2 regions of the Pseudomonas marincola genome follow, and region 2 is predicted to be linked to the other one. Evidence: predicted binding sites of a transcription regulator. Region 2 holds the regulator's gene; the other holds the start of a gene.

Region 1 (7,776 bases), 970 kb from region 2:
AAGCACGTCCTGCATGTCATACAGTTTTGCCGGCTGACCCTGCAGCCAGGAAGCTGCACGAACGGCACCTTTGGCAAAGGTCATGCGGCTCGATGCCTTGTGAGTAATTTCCACGCGCTCGCCGTCGGCAGCAAACAGCACAGTGTGATCACCGACCACATCACCGGCGCGCACAGTGGCAAAACCGATGGTTTCGCGCTCACGCGCTCCGGTCTGCCCTTCACGACCATAAACCGCGACCTTTTGCAGATCACGACCCAGGGCATTGGCAACAACCTCACCCATACGCACGGCGGTGCCGGACGGCGCATCGACCTTATGACGGTGGTGAGCTTCGATGATTTCAATGTCCACATCATCACCCAGCACGCGCGCCGCGGTGTCGAGCAATTTCAGGCACAGATTGACGCCAACGCTGAAATTGGCCGCGAACACGATCGGGATTTGCTTGCCCGCATCGCTGAGCAGCTGTTTCTCTTCAACGCTGAAACCGGTGGTGCCGATCACCATAGCCTTGCCTGCCTGACGGCAGATTTCGAGGTTTTTCAGGGTCACGGTCGGGTGAGTGAAATCAATCAGCACATCGAAGTCATTGAGCACACTGTTCAAGTCGCCCGACAGCTGCACGCCAATCTTGCCCAGCGCCGCCAACTCACCAACATCAGCACCTACCAGACTGCTGTCCGGACGATCCACCGCAGCGCTCAGCGTTACGCCTTGAGCCTGCTGAACAGCCTCGATCAGGGTTTTACCCATGCGCCCAGCGGCGCCCATCACAGCAATACGTTGCATATCAAACAACTCCAAACTGAAAACCTATGCCCAGGCGGCGCGCATAACCCACCCAACCTGCGCACTTTATAACCCATAAACAGCGTGATGGCCGGGGCTAAAATAAAACAAGCCGCTTAACGTGCAACCCGCCTCAGCGGGCCTGCACATCAAGCAGCTCATTCAACACTGCAAGCGCTCAATCGCAACTTGTCAGCGTATTCCTCACAGGTCGCCGAAGAAGCGCTTCACGCCTTCGAACCAGCCATTGGCCTTGGGCGAGTGAGAACTGTCACCGGCCAACGACTGACGGAACTCTTCAAGCAGCTCACGCTGACGACGATCCAGCTTAACCGGGGTCTCGACAGCCACACGGCACATCAAGTCACCCGCGCCACCACCACGCACCGGCGCAACACCTTTGCCACGCAAGCGGAACAATTTACCGGTTTGCGTGCCTTCCGGGATCTTCAACTTGACCCGACCATCGAGGGTCGGCACTTCAAGCTCGCCACCCAGCGCGGCATCAGCAAAGCTGATTGGCACTTCGCAATACAGATGCTTGCCGTCACGCTGGAAGATCGCGTGCTCACGCACATTCACTACCACGTACAGATCACCTGCCGGGCCGCCCATTGCGCCGGCTTCACCTTCGCCGCTAAGACGAATGCGATCACCGGTATCAACACCCGCCGGCACTTTGACCGACAAGGTTTTGTGCTCTTCAACACGACCCTGACCGTGGCAGCTGGTGCACGGATCAGTAATCATTTTGCCGTTGCCGTGGCAACGCGGGCAGGTTTGCTGCACCGAGAAGAAGCCCTGCTGCATACGCACCTGGCCGATACCGCCACAAGTGGTACAGGTAACCGGCGCGGAGCCTTTCTTGGCGCCCGTACCGTCGCACGGCTTACAGTTGACCAGTGTCGGCACACGAATGGTCACGGTTGTGCCGCGAACGGCCTCTTCCAGATCCAGTTCAAGCGTGTAGCGCAGGTCACTGCCGCGCTGCGCACCGCCACGACCGCGACCGCCGCCACCGGCAGCACCGCCGAAGAAGTCGCTGAATACGTCACCGAAAATATCGGAGAAGTTAGCGCCACCGAAACCTGCGCCACCCGCACCGGCGCCGCCCATGCTTGGATCTACACCGGCATGGCCGTATTGATCATAGGCGCTGCGCTTGCTGGCATCGGACAGAACTTCGTAGGCCTCGTTGGCCTCTTTGAACTTCTCTTCCGAAACTTTATCGTCAGGATTACGGTCCGGGTGATGCTTCATCGCCAGGCGCCGGTAAGCCTTTTTCAGCTCCGCATCGCTAGCGCCGCGCTCGACACCCAGCACCTCGTAATAGTCACGTTTAGACATAAATCCTCAAGACCTCGAACAATTCGTTAAAAAGTCATCGCACCCGCGTCACTGATTAACGCCTTGCAAATCATCCTCTCCAGACACGCCAACGCGGGAGCAAGCCCCCGCGCGACGGATCATACCGATTCTAGCTAGCACCACAACCGGCTGGAGCCTTGCACGCCCGGCGAGCATTCGCTGGGCGTGCTTAGCAAGCGTGCGCTTACTTGTTGTCTTTAACCTCTTCGAACTCAGCATCAACAACGTCATCGGCAGCGCCTTTGTCGTTGTTTTCTGGCTGAGCCTCAGCACCCGGCTGCGGCTGCTCGGCGTACATTTTCTGGGCCAGCGGTGCAGTCACTTCGGAGAGTGCAGCCATCTTCGCTTCGATTTCTTCCTTGCTGTCGCCCTTAACGGCAACTTCAAGTGCAGAGACCGCGGCTTCGATTGCAGTTTTCTCTTCTTCAGTCACCTTATCGCCTGCCTCGGTGACCATTTTGCGGCTGGCGTGAACCAGCTGATCACCTTGGTTGCGAGCAGTTGCCAGCTCTTCGAACTTGCGATCTTCCTCAGCGTTAGCCTCGGCATCACGAACCATTTGCTCGATCTCTTCATCGGACAGACCCGAGTTGGCCTTGATCACGATGGACTGAGTCTTGCCAGTGGCCTTGTCTTTAGCGCCTACGTGCAGGATGCCGTTAGCATCGATATCGAAGGTCACTTCGATCTGCGGAACACCACGCGGAGCTGGCGGAATCTCAGCCAGATCGAACTTGCCCAGCGACTTGTTCTGCGAAGCTTGCTTACGCTCGCCCTGCAGCACGTGAATGGTCACGGCATTCTGGTTGTCATCAGCGGTCGAGAACACTTGCGACTTCTTGGTCGGAATCGTGGTGTTCTTCTCGATCAGCGCAGTCATCACGCCGCCCATGGTTTCGATACCCAGGGTCAGAGGCGATACGTCGAGCAGCAGTACGTCTTTAACGTCACCAGCCAACACCGCACCCTGAATGGCCGCGCCCATGGCAACAGCTTCGTCCGGGTTAACGTCTTTACGGGCTTCTTTGCCGAAGAAATCGGTTACCAGCTTCTGCACCAGCGGCATACGAGTCTGGCCACCGACCAGAATCACGTCGTTGATCGAGCTCACATCAACACCGGCGTCTTTCAACGCGATGCGGCAAGGTTCGATGGTGCGCTGAACCAGGTCTTCAACCAGCGCTTCAAGCTTGGAGCGCGAAATTTTCACGTTCAAGTGCTTAGGACCGGACGCATCTGCAGTGATGTACGGCAGGTTAACGTCAGTCTGCTGGCTCGAAGACAGCTCGATTTTGGCTTTCTCAGCAGCTTCTTTCAGACGCTGCATTGCCAGCGGGTCACCCTTAAGGTTCATGCCGGTTTCTTTCTTGAATTCGTCGACGAGGTAGTCGATCAGACGAATGTCAAAGTCTTCACCGCCGAGGAAGGTGTCACCGTTGGTTGCCAACACTTCAAACTGGTGCTCGCCATCAACTTCAGCAATTTCGATAACCGAAACGTCGAACGTACCGCCACCCAGGTCATAAACGATGACAGTGTGGTCGCCCTTGGCCTTGTCCATACCGTAAGCCAGAGCAGCTGCGGTTGGCTCGTTGATGATGCGCTTAACGTCCAGGCCCGCAATACGGCCGGCGTCTTTAGTCGCCTGACGCTGGCTGTCGTTGAAGTACGCAGGAACAGTGATCACCGCTTCAGTGACCGCTTCGCCCAGATAGTCTTCGGCCGTTTTCTTCATCTTTTTCAAGATTTCAGCCGAGATCTGTGGCGGGGCCATTTTCTGGCCGTTTACTTCAACCCAGGCGTCCGCATTGTCAGCTTTGACAATTTTGTACGGCACCATCTGGATGTCTTTCTGAACCACTTCTTCTTCGAAACGACGACCGATCAGACGCTTAACCGCGTACAGGGTGTTGTGCGGATTGGTCACAGCTTGACGCTTGGCCGACTGACCTACCAGGATCTCACCGTCATTTGCATAAGCAATGATCGATGGCGTGGTACGTGCGCCTTCGGCGTTTTCGATAACTTTGGCTTTACCGTTTTCAAGAACGGAGACGCAGGAGTTGGTAGTCCCCAGGTCAATACCGATAATTTTACCCATGTTTGCTCTCCCGAAACTTTGATTATTCCGCCGCTGGTTCTAGCTCAGCAGCGGTAGCTCTAATACGCTTGACTGTTAAATGGGGGCTTGAGGAAATATTTCAAGCCTGCTCATCAATAGAAGGTGAAGCCGGTGCCGGTGCCTTGCTGACCACGACCATGGCCGGGCGCAGCAGACGACCGTGCAACAGGTAACCCTTCTGGAAAACTTGCAACACGCTGTTCGGCTCGACCAGGCTGCTTTCCTGCATGGCCATTGCCTGATGATGCTCAGGGTTGAATGGCTCGCCTTGCGGGTCGACAGCAACCAACTGGTAACGCGCCAACGTGTCCTGGAACAGCTTGAGGGTCAGTTGCATGCCTTCACGAACCGCTTTGATCGATTCATCTTCGGCGCTGGTCATCTCAAGGCCACGCTCCAGGCTGTCCACAACGGGCAACAGGTCGTTGGCGAATTTTTCCAGGGCAAACTTGTGCGCCTTCTCGACATCCTGATCGGCGCGGCGACGCACGTTTTGTAAATCAGCAGCTACGCGCAGCGATTGATCCTGCGCAGCGGCCAACTGCTCTTCCAGCGCTTCTACGCGAGCAGCCAGGTCATCACCCGAGGCAGCGTCCGGCGCTACTTGTTCCTCGAGATCTTGCGTATTCAGGGTCTGTTCGTCAGCCATGCGTTCCTCCTGTCAATAACTGGCGTGGTGTCGATAACTCACGCGTCTGCCGTCTATATGGGGGCTATTTGTGTGGCTTCAAGGCCTTAATACGCGCAAACGACCAACTGCACACAATCTCATCCCAAGGTAATTGCAAGGCACAAATAAACTACTGTATAAATAACCAGACCTAATTTCTGGGAGGCCACGCCATGCTGGTGCACCTGTCCGTACATAACTACGCAATCGTTGAGCATCTTGATCTTGAGCTGGACGGCGGCATGAGCGTCATCAGCGGCGAAACCGGCGCGGGCAAGTCGATCATGCTCGACGCGCTGGGCCTGACGCTGGGCGATCGTGCAGACAGCGGCGTGGTGCGCCCCGGCGCAGACAAAGCGGACATTCTCGCCAGCTTCGACATCAGCGACATCAGCGAGGCCAAGGCCTGGCTGGCGGAGCGTGACCTGCAACAGGACGGCCCGTGCATTTTGCGCCGAGTGATAACCGCCGAAGGGCGCTCACGCGGCTACATCAACGGCACGCCCTGCCCGCTCGGGGATTTAAAAGCCCTTGGCGAATTGCTGATTGATATCCACAGCCAGCATGAACACCAATCCCTGCTCAAGGCCGAAACCCATCGCCGCCTGCTCGACGAGTTCGCCGGCTGCCAGGATCTGGCGCGCCAAGTGCAACTGGCCGCGCAACGCTGGAAGCAAACCCGCAGCGAACTGACCCGCATCGCCAACATCGGCGACGAACAACGCGCGCGTCACCAACTGCTCAGCTATCAGCTCGAAGAGCTCGATAACCTGGGGCTTGGCCAAAACGAACTGGAACAGCTCGAGCAGGAACACAAGAACCTGACCAATGCCGAGAGCCTGCTCAGCGCTTGCCGTCAGGTAATCGACTTTTGCAGCGAAAGCGACTCTGGCAACGTGCTATCTGCACTCACCGCCAGTCTCAATCGCCTGGGCAGCTTCAAAGGCCAACCCGGCGCACTGACTGAAGCCGCCAACATGCTTGGCAGCGCGCAGATTCAGGTGGAAGAAGCCGTCGGTGAGCTTAATCGCTTCCTCGACCACTTCGACGCAGACCCCGAGCGCCTGCAAATACTCGAAGAACGCCTCGATGCCATCTACACACTGGCACGTAAGCACCGCACTCAGCCGCAGGAACTTGAAGCCCTGCAACAGCAACTGTTTGAAGAACTCGAAAGCCTGAATGCCGATGATCAGGCTGTTGAGCGCCTGACCGAAGAGCTGGCCTCGTATGAGCGTCACTATCAGGAAAAGGCGCTGGAGCTGAGCAATCGCCGGGCGGAGTCGGCCAATAAGCTGGCAGTCGCGGCAGAAGCGGAGATGCAAACGCTGGGTATGCCAGGCGGGCGATTCAGCATCACCCTGCAAGCCAACCAGCTGGATGAACCCCATCCAAACGGTATGGAGCACGTCGAGTTTCTGGTCAGCGCCAACCCCGGCCAGCCGATGAAGGCGTTAGCCAAAGTAGCCTCAGGCGGCGAACTGTCGCGTATCAGCCTGGCGATTCAGGTGATTACCGCGCAAACATCGCGCGTGCCAACGCTGGTATTTGACGAAGTAGACGTGGGCATTGGCGGCCCGACGGCCGAAGTGGTCGGGCAACTGCTGCGCCGCCTAGGCGAACGCGGCCAAGTGTTAACAGTTACCCACTTGCCCCAGGTTGCGGCGCAGGGCCATCACCATTTATTCGTGCACAAGGCACGCGGCAGCGACGCCACACGCACCGCCGTAAGCAACCTGAGTGAAGCCCAGCGCGTAGAAGAAATCGCCCGCATGCTCGGCGGCGTCGACCTCACCGAAGAGTCTCTGGCACATGCAAGGCAGATGGTCAGCAGCGCGCAAGCGTAAACCGCGCACGACCGATCGGCCGCAATGTCGGAAGCCGCTTCGCGGATTCCAACCTCCAACTCATGCCTGCTGCGCCAACCGGAGGATGGAACCCCCAACGGGGTTTCCGTCATAACAATTTCAAGCCGGGCCGCGAATCGGCTGTTCCGCCAGCATTGGCGCCGTCGATTGCGCGGCCTGAGGCTGAACAACCAAACCGCGCACGATCATTGCGCCGTCATGTCGGAAGCCGCTGCGCGGATTCCAACCTCCAACTCATGCCTGTCGCACCAACCGGCGAACCTCCGACTTATGCCTGCTGCGCCAAACGGAGGATGGAACCCCCAACGGGGTTTCCGTCATAACAATTTCAAGCCGGACCACGAACTGGCAGTTCCGCCAGCATTGGCGGTGTCGATTGCGCGGCTTGGCGCTGAAAAACCGAACCGCGCACGATCATTAGGCCGCCATGTCGGAAGCCGCTGCACGGATTCCAACCTCCAGCTTATACCTGTCGCACCAACCGGCGGATTCCAACCTCCAGCTCATGCCTGTCGCACCATCGGAGGATGGAACCCCCAAAGGGGTTTCCGTCATAACAATTTCAAGCCGGGCCGCGAATCGGCTGTTCCGCCAGCATTGGCGCCGTCGATTGCGCGGCCTGAGGCTGAACAACCAAACCGCGCACGATCATTACGCCGTCATGTCGGAAGCCGCTTCGCGGATTCCAACCTCCAACTCATGCCTGTCGCACCAACCGGCGGATTCCAACCTCCGCCTGATGCCTATCGCACCATCGGAGGATGGAACCCCCAACGGGGTTTCCGTCATGGCGATTTCGAGCCGGACCGCGAACGGGTTACAACGAGCGGGCGATGATCTCTTTCATAATTTCGTTGGTGCCGGCGTAAATGCGCTGCACACGTGCATCCGCCCAGGCGCGGGCGACTGGGTATTCCCACATGAAGCCGTAGCCGCCGTGCAGCTGCACGCACTCA
Region 2 (7,776 bases):
TGGGTAACGTACGAACGATGGATAGCATGCGGAGGATGGATAGCGTGCGCAGCATCGCAACCCGTCATAACCCTCGAAGCCGCACCATAAATCCCACGCCAACCCGCAGGCCGCCATGTCGGAAGCCGCGATGCGGATTCCAACCTCCATTGGATTAACAGCCAATCAATTCAAAACCCAAAAAACCCACCGACAGCTGGGTAACGTACGAACGATGGATATCGTGCGGAGGATGGATAGCGTGCGCAGCATCGCAATCCGTCATAACCCTCGCAACCGCAGCATAAATCCCGCGCCAACCCAGAGACCGCCATGTCGGAAGCCGCGATGCGGACTCCAACCTCCGTCGGATTAACAGCCCATAAAACTCACACCCCAGACAGCATAAAGGCCCGCAAGCGGGCCTTTATGCAAATCAAAACCTGAACGCTATCAGCTCAGCACTCTGGCCAATACAGCTTTAACTTTGCCCATACCCTGCTCAAGCGCACGCTCGATCTCGGCCATGGTAATCAACGCGGTGGTCTTGCCCGCTGCCGGGTTCACCACCAGCGACAGGCACGCATACGGCAGAGAAACCTCACGCGCCAACACGGCCTCAGGCATACCGGTCATGCCGACGATATCGCAGCCATCACGCTCCATGCGGGCGATCTCGGCTACTGTTTCGAGGCGCGGGCCTTGAGTGGCGCCATAAACGCCGTGGCTGCTGAATTCACAGTGTTCGGCAGCAAGCGCGGCGATCAACAGTTCACGCAACTTTTCATCGTACGGGTAGCTGAAATCAACGTGGGTCACGTGATCGAGCTCGCCTTCAAAGAAGGTGTGTGCGCGGCCCGAGGTGTAATCAATCACCTGATGCGGCACACAGAAGTGCCCGGTGCCCATGGCCATGTGAATGCCGCCCACGGCATTGACGGCAATGATCGCCTCGGCGCCTGCCTGCTTCAGTGCCCAGATGTTGGCCCGATAGTTGACCTGATGCGGCGGGATACGGTGCGGATGGCCGTGACGCGCCAGAAACAACACTTCACGCCCGGCGTATTCGCCACGCAGCACCGGAGCCGATGGCGCGCCGTACGGCGTGTCCATGTTCAATGCAGCCGTAATTGTCAGGCCTTCCAGCTGGGTCAGGCCCGTACCGCCAATGATGGCGTAAACAGTCATCAAGCGCCCCTTATTCGATTAATTGTGCGCTACGCAGCGCGTTAATGGCCTTTAACCAGCGTGGGTGCTGGCGGCATTCAACACCGGGGAATGCCTGGCGACGCATGCGCGCCAAGCCATCCGGCGCAACAACCTGCAAGCGCTGGGCTGCGCTCAACGCCAGCTCGGCGGCGGCACGATCGTTACACACCAGGCCCATGTCGCAACCGGCACTGAATGCAGCTTCGATACGGCTCGCCGCATCGCCCGCCACGTGAGCGCCCGCCATGGACAGGTCATCACTGAAAATCACGCCTTTGAAGCCCAGTTCGCCGCGCAGGATCTCCTGCAGCCAGCGTTTGGAGAAACCTGCCGGTTGGTTATCGACCTGCGAGTAAATAACGTGGGCCGGCATGACGGCGGCCAGTTGATTGCCGAGCAGGGTAAAAGGCTGCATATCTTCAGCGCGTATTTGCTCAAGGCTGCGTTCATCCACCGGAATAGCCACATGCGAATCGGCTTCAGCCCAACCATGCCCCGGGAAATGCTTGCCGGTTGCCGCCATACCCGCCTGATTCATGCCGCGAATAAATGCACCCGCCAACTCGGCAGCGCGCTGCGGCGAGCTTTCAAAGGCGCGGCTGCCCACCACTGCACTGCGCTGGTGATCGAGGTCAAGCACCGGCGCAAAGCTTAAATCGAGCCCGACAGCCAGCACTTCAGTGGCCATCAGCCAGCCGCAATGCTCAGCCAGTTCAGCCGCGTTGCTGTTATCGGCAATGGCGCGCATGGCAGGCAGGCGCACGAAACCCTGACGCAAACGCTGAACGCGACCGCCCTCTTGATCCACGGCCAGCAGAATATCCGGGCGAACTGCGCGAATAGCTGCCGACAGTTCGCGAACCTGACGCGGGTCTTCGATGTTGCGGGCAAATAAGATCAGTCCACCGACTTCGGGCTGACGCAGAATTTGCCGGTCCTCGGCCGTCAGCCAGGTACCGTCGATGTCCAGCATCAGTGAACCTTGCATGCTTGAGCTCACAAATATTCCTTAAGTAAGTGACGCCTGCGCCCATTGCGGACACGGCGCCTCATCGATCAAAACGCGGCAACCGACCGAGACCCTGTCATACAGACCGATCAAGTCGGGATTACGCAGCCGGATGCAGCCATGAGACAACGCAACACCCATGGGTTCAGTGGGCGGCGTGCCATGCAAATAGATATAACGACGAAAGGTATCCACCTTGCCCAAACGATTACGCCCGGGCTCACAGCCGCTCAACCAGAGAATGCGGCTGAGAATCCAGTCGCGCCCCGGGAACTGCTCGGCGAGCGCTGCAGACCAGACCTCGGAGGTCCAGCGGCGGCCACGCAACACGGCACCTTCCGGCAGGCCTGCGCCGATTTTGGCGCGCACCACATGCAGGCCACGCGGCGTGCAACCGGAGCCGTTGAGTTCGCCAGCACCATTCAGGGCAGTGGACACAGGCAAGCGTACAACCAGCGCTTCATCGGAAAAACCGTAGAGCGTCTGATCAGCCAGAGAGATATGTAGAAAGTTAACAGTAGACATGCGCGCTAGCTTAGCGGAACAAAGCCAGCGCGCCCACCCGTGAGCGCTTAAACCTTGGCGGTTGCGCTTGAGCCTTTGGCACGGGGAATCAGTTGCGCGGCCGCCAATGCAGGATCAGACACGCCGGTTTCCGAACGCATGCCGGCAGCGAGGAAAGGCACCATCAGGCGCATGACCTGCTCGAGCGACGTATTAACCCCGAAATCGGTTTCCGACATAGCGCGCAAAGCCTTGATACCGGACATGCTGAACGCGGCGGCGCCGAGCATGAAGTGCACGCGCCAGAACAGCTCAAGCGGCGGAATGCGTGGCGCAGCATCATGAACCAGGAGCATGTAGCGACGGAAAACCTTGCCGTAGACTTCTTCAAGGTACTTACGCAAGTGGCCCTGACTCTGGCTGAATGCCAAGCCAAGCAAGCGCATGAAGATTGACAGGTCATTACCACTGCGCGGCTTTACGGCCAGCGCCTGCTCGACCAACAACTCGAGCAACTCTTCAAGGGTAGCCTTGTAGCCCGGTGTGGCCTGACGTCGGTCAAGCTCACGCTCAAGGCTGACACAGAAAGGACCGAGGAAGCGTGAGAACACAGCCTGAATCAAGGCTTTCTTCGAGCCGAAATGATAGTTAACCGCCGCCAGATTGACTCCAGCCTTGCTGGTGATCAATCGCAAAGACGTTTCGGCAAAACCCTTCTCGGCGAACAGTTGCTCGGCCGCATCGAGAATGCGCTCTACGGTTTCTGACTGTGCCATAAACGAATACCTGACAAACACTTGTTTGAAACATACGTATTAGATGAACAGCTTGTCAAGCTACAACTTCAATCATCACATAAGTGAATAACAAGCTTTATAGCAAAGTCCACACCGATAATAACGAGACGCTTCACACAACCTGCAAGTAACACTGATTTCGGGCGACGTCATGGCAACAGTGAAAAAGGATTATTGCCAAGCTCGATCTACTGTATATAATCCCAGTCACTGTATAAAAAGACAGAGCCCAGAAATGATTAAGCTGACGCCACGCCAATCCGAGATCCTTGAGTTCATCAAGCGCTGCATCGAAGACAACGGCTTCCCGCCTACCCGGGCAGAAATCGCTCAGGCGCTCGGTTTCAAGTCGCCCAACGCCGCCGAAGAACACCTTAAGGCACTGGCCCGTAAAGGGGCCATCGAAATGACGCCGGGCGCTTCTCGCGGCATCCGTATTCCGGGTTTTGAACCCAATGAAGAAGACGGCCTGCCAGTCATTGGCCGGGTCGCTGCGGGCGAGCCTATTCTGGCACAACAGCACATCGAAGAATCCTGCAAGATCAACCCGGCGTTCTTTCATCCGCGCGCCGATTATCTGCTGCGCGTGCATGGCACCAGTATGAAGGACATCGGCATTCTGGACGGTGATCTTCTAGCCGTTCACACCACGCGTGAGGCCCGCAACGGCCAGGTCGTGGTCGCCCGGATCGGCGATGAAGTCACCGTTAAGCGCTACAAGCGCCAGGGCAATACCGTTTGGCTGATTGCTGAGAACCCTGAGTTCCAGCCAATTGAAGTCGACCTTGAACAACAAGAATTGGTTATCGAAGGATTGAGCGTCGGCGTTATACGCCGCTAGAGGAGTTCTCATGCAGTTTCCACAGTCGCACAACCGCACACAATTGCCACTGTTTGATGCGTTTCTCCCAGCTCCTGCTCTGGTGCCTGAAGCACCTGCGCACATCGAGCGAGTGGAAACACCAGAAGCATTCAGTGAAATTTCCCTACGCGGAGCCGCTGGATCCTGCCTGAACCTGCTCGCCCCAATGCTGCGAGAACTGAGCGAAAACAACGAGCAACGCTGGCTGACACTGATTGCGCCACCAGCAAGCCTCACCCAAGCGTGGCTACGCGACGCTGGCCTCAATCGCGAGCGCATCTTGCTGCTGCACCCGCGCAGCAAGCAGACGCCCTTGCAGCTGGCTCAGGAAACACTGCGTCTGGGCCGCAGCCATACCGTGATCAGCTGGCTACATCCGCTGGAACGTAAAGCCCGTCTGTTGCTTGAAGCCGCCGCCAAAGAAGGCGCCGCGCAGAGCCTGAATATCAGCCTTGGCTGAACCCGCTTAATCATTGCCGCAACAAAAAAGAGCAGCCCTGAGGCTGCTCTTTTTTGTGTGTACTCTGCCGATTAAATCAGTGCAGTACGCGCGGACCTTCATCGTGCTGAAAGTCGTTTTCAGCAAGATGACCGGCCATCTGCACGCCCACATTGAGCATGGCCTTGGCCACTTCTACGTGCTGGCCCTGCAGAAAGGTCTTGGCTTCCTCAGAGAAATCGAGCACTACCAGCGACTCTTCATCCTCTGCGCGACGCAGAGCAATGCGGCCGTCAGGTAGTTCAACGATTTCCAGAAACGAGGTAGGCATAAGTATGAATCTCCAAGTTAGCCAATTATTGTAACAGGCGACCGAGACTCACCCTAGCCCGCCGATCAAATCGCTGTTTACCACTCAGTCAGCGACTCGCGAAAGCGTCGTGCCAACGACTTCAATTCCTGACGCCACACCTCAAGCTCGGCACTGCTCAACTCGACCGGCTCTTCTTCAAGTGTCACCGAAGTGATTAGCGGCGTAGTCGGGTCTACTTTAGCCTTGCTGACCGTTTGTTGCGGCACAAAGAGATCGGCATAGGCTTTTAGTAGTTGTGCCAGCCAGGTTTCAGATTGCCCGGCAAGCTCAACCAGCTCTGCAAACTCAGGGCTCGGCGCTGCTTCAAGCAAGGCTTTATCGAGCAGAATTTCGGCGCGCGGCGCATTGCTTTGTGGCAGCCGGTAGAAACCTGCCACTTCATGGCACAGCCCAAGCAGCGCGCCGTACAAGTGAAACAGAGCCGATTCACGCTCAGCCTGAATCAACGCCGGAGAATTGATCGCCTGGCCAGCCTCGGCCTTGCGCAACGACTCCAGCGAGAGCCCGGCATAGAAGATTTTTTGATTGGTGCGGGTGTAAAGTTCGCTCGCCATGTTGGCGCCCTCCACTGCGGATCAGTTCAATATACGCGCGCCAGCGACGAACTGGCGCGCGTTATTGATCAGCGTTTCTTGTCTTCGACTTTCCACTTGCCGCCATCAAAGAACGCTTTCCAGCCAGTCGGCTTGCCGTCGACTTCGGTCTGGACATATTGCTCTTTGGTCTTGCGGCTGTAGCGCACTACAGACAGACGCCCTTCCGGGTCTTTCTTTGGTGCGTCGAGCAAGAAGTGGTATTTCGGGTCGATCTCGTCTTTATGCGGGATCAACTCAGCGACCAGCGGCGCACGTGTTTCACGGTTCTTCGGGAACTGGCTTGCGGCCAGGAACAGCCCGGAAGCGCCGTCACGCAGAATGTACGTGTCGTTAACCTTCTCGCACTTGAGTTCCGGCATTTTGACCGGATCCATCTTGGGTGGCGCCGGCTCACCGCTGCGCAGCAACTTGCGGGTGTTCTTGCATTCCGCGTTGGTGCAACCGAAGAACTTGCCAAAACGACCGGTCTTCAACTGCATCTCGCTGCCGCACTTGTCGCACTCAAGGCTCGGGCCTTCGTAGCCCTTGATGCGATACTGCCCCATCTCGATTTCATAACCCGCACAATCCGGGTTATTGCCGCAAATGTGCAGCTTGCGGGTTTCGTCGAGCAGGTAGGCATCCATCGCCGTGTCGCAAATCTTGCAGCGATGCTTGCTGAGCAACAGCAACGATTCCGACTCGCCCTCATCGTCCGCAGCAATTTCATCGCCTGGGACCAGGTTGATGGTCGACTTGCAGCGCTCTTTCGGCGGCAGGCTGTAGCCCGAGCAACCGAGGAACACGCCGGTCGAGGCGGTGCGAATCATCATCGGACGGCCACATTCGCGGCACGGAATATCAGTCAGCGTTGGCGAGTTGGCACGCATACCGCTGTCGCCATCGGCTGCCACTTCAAGCTTCTTCTTGAAGTCGCCGTAGAACTCGTCGAGCAGGTGTTTCCACTGACGTTCACCCTGCGCCACATGGTCGAGGTTCTCTTCCATGCTCGCGGTGAAACCGTAGTCCATCAGATTGGAGAAGCTTTCGCTCAAGCGCTCGGTAACGATGTCGCCCATCTTCTCGGAGTAGAAACGCCGATTGTGGATGGCCACATAGCCACGGTCCTGAATCGTCGAAATAATCGCCGCGTAAGTTGACGGGCGACCGATACCGCGCTTTTCCATCTCTTTAACCAGGCTGGCTTCAGAGTAACGCGCCGGTGGCTTGGTGAAGTGCTGAGCCGGATCGAGCTTGAGCAGCTTGAGCACCTCGCCTTCAGCCATGTCCGGCAGCACGCCATCATCGCCAGGCTTGCCGACTTGTGGCAAGGCACGGGTGTAACCGTCAAACTTGAGGATACGGCCCTTGGCGCGCAGCTCGAAGCGATCTGCAGCCACGGTGACCGTGGTCGACAGGTATTTGGCAGGCGGCATCTGGCAGGCCACGAATTGGCGCCAGATCAATTCGTAAAGACGCTCAGCATCACGCTCCATGCCGCTCAACTGAGTCGGCTTGGTGTTGACGTCGGACGGACGAATCGCTTCGTGCGCCTCTTGTGCGCCTTCCTTGCTGCTGTAAACGTTAGGCTTTTCTGGCAGGTACTCCTTGCCGTACTCACCCACGATAAAGTCACGCACCATGCTCACTGCGTCGGCCGACAGGTTGGTCGAGTCGGTACGCATATAAGTGATGTAACCCGCTTCGTACAAACGCTGGGCCATCATCATGGTTTTCTTCACACCAAAGCCCAGGCGCGTACTGGCAGCCTGTTGCAAGGTGGACGTAATAAACGGCGCCGACGGCTTGCTGCTGGTCGGTTTGTCCTCGCGCTTGGCAATGCTGTAGCTGGACGACTTGAGCGCCTCAACGGCGGCCATGGCCTGTGCTTCGTTGAGCGGCTTGAAGGCAGCGCCATTCTCACGGGCCACTTCAAAGCGCACGGTGTCCTTGTTGCCAGTGGCCAGATCAGCGTGCACATCCCAGTACTCTTCCGGGACAAAAGCGCGAATCTCTTTCTCGCGCTCAA

Evidence for each region. Region 2 encodes LexA, which represses DNA repair genes until DNA is damaged. Its sites were predicted from a motif close to CTGTNTNNNNANACAG; they were not measured.
Region 1: a site for LexA is predicted at 5,086-5,101, ahead of recN (DNA repair protein RecN). Genes of this name have one in related genera too.

Annotation. Positions count from the first base shown of each region.
Region 1 is NZ_LR215729.2:3,870,649-3,878,424, forward strand. It holds gene dapB (4-hydroxy-tetrahydrodipicolinate reductase) at 1-792, opposite strand, end outside; gene dnaJ (molecular chaperone DnaJ) at 997-2,139, opposite strand; gene dnaK (molecular chaperone DnaK) at 2,345-4,261, opposite strand; gene grpE (nucleotide exchange factor GrpE) at 4,362-4,931, opposite strand; gene recN (DNA repair protein RecN) at 5,126-6,799, shown strand; gene PMYSY11_RS17905 (acyl-CoA dehydrogenase family protein) at 7,638-7,776, opposite strand, start outside.
Region 2 is NZ_LR215729.2:2,900,219-2,907,994, forward strand. It holds gene PMYSY11_RS13510 (S-methyl-5'-thioinosine phosphorylase) at 433-1,167, opposite strand; gene nagZ (beta-N-acetylhexosaminidase) at 1,178-2,176, opposite strand; gene PMYSY11_RS13520 (L,D-transpeptidase) at 2,198-2,722, opposite strand; gene PMYSY11_RS13525 (TetR/AcrR family transcriptional regulator) at 2,770-3,477, opposite strand; gene lexA (transcriptional repressor LexA) at 3,734-4,339, shown strand; gene sulA (SOS-induced cell division inhibitor SulA) at 4,350-4,820, shown strand; gene PMYSY11_RS13540 (hypothetical protein) at 4,897-5,130, opposite strand; gene PMYSY11_RS13545 (DUF6586 family protein) at 5,208-5,726, opposite strand; gene topA (type I DNA topoisomerase) at 5,795-7,776, opposite strand, start outside.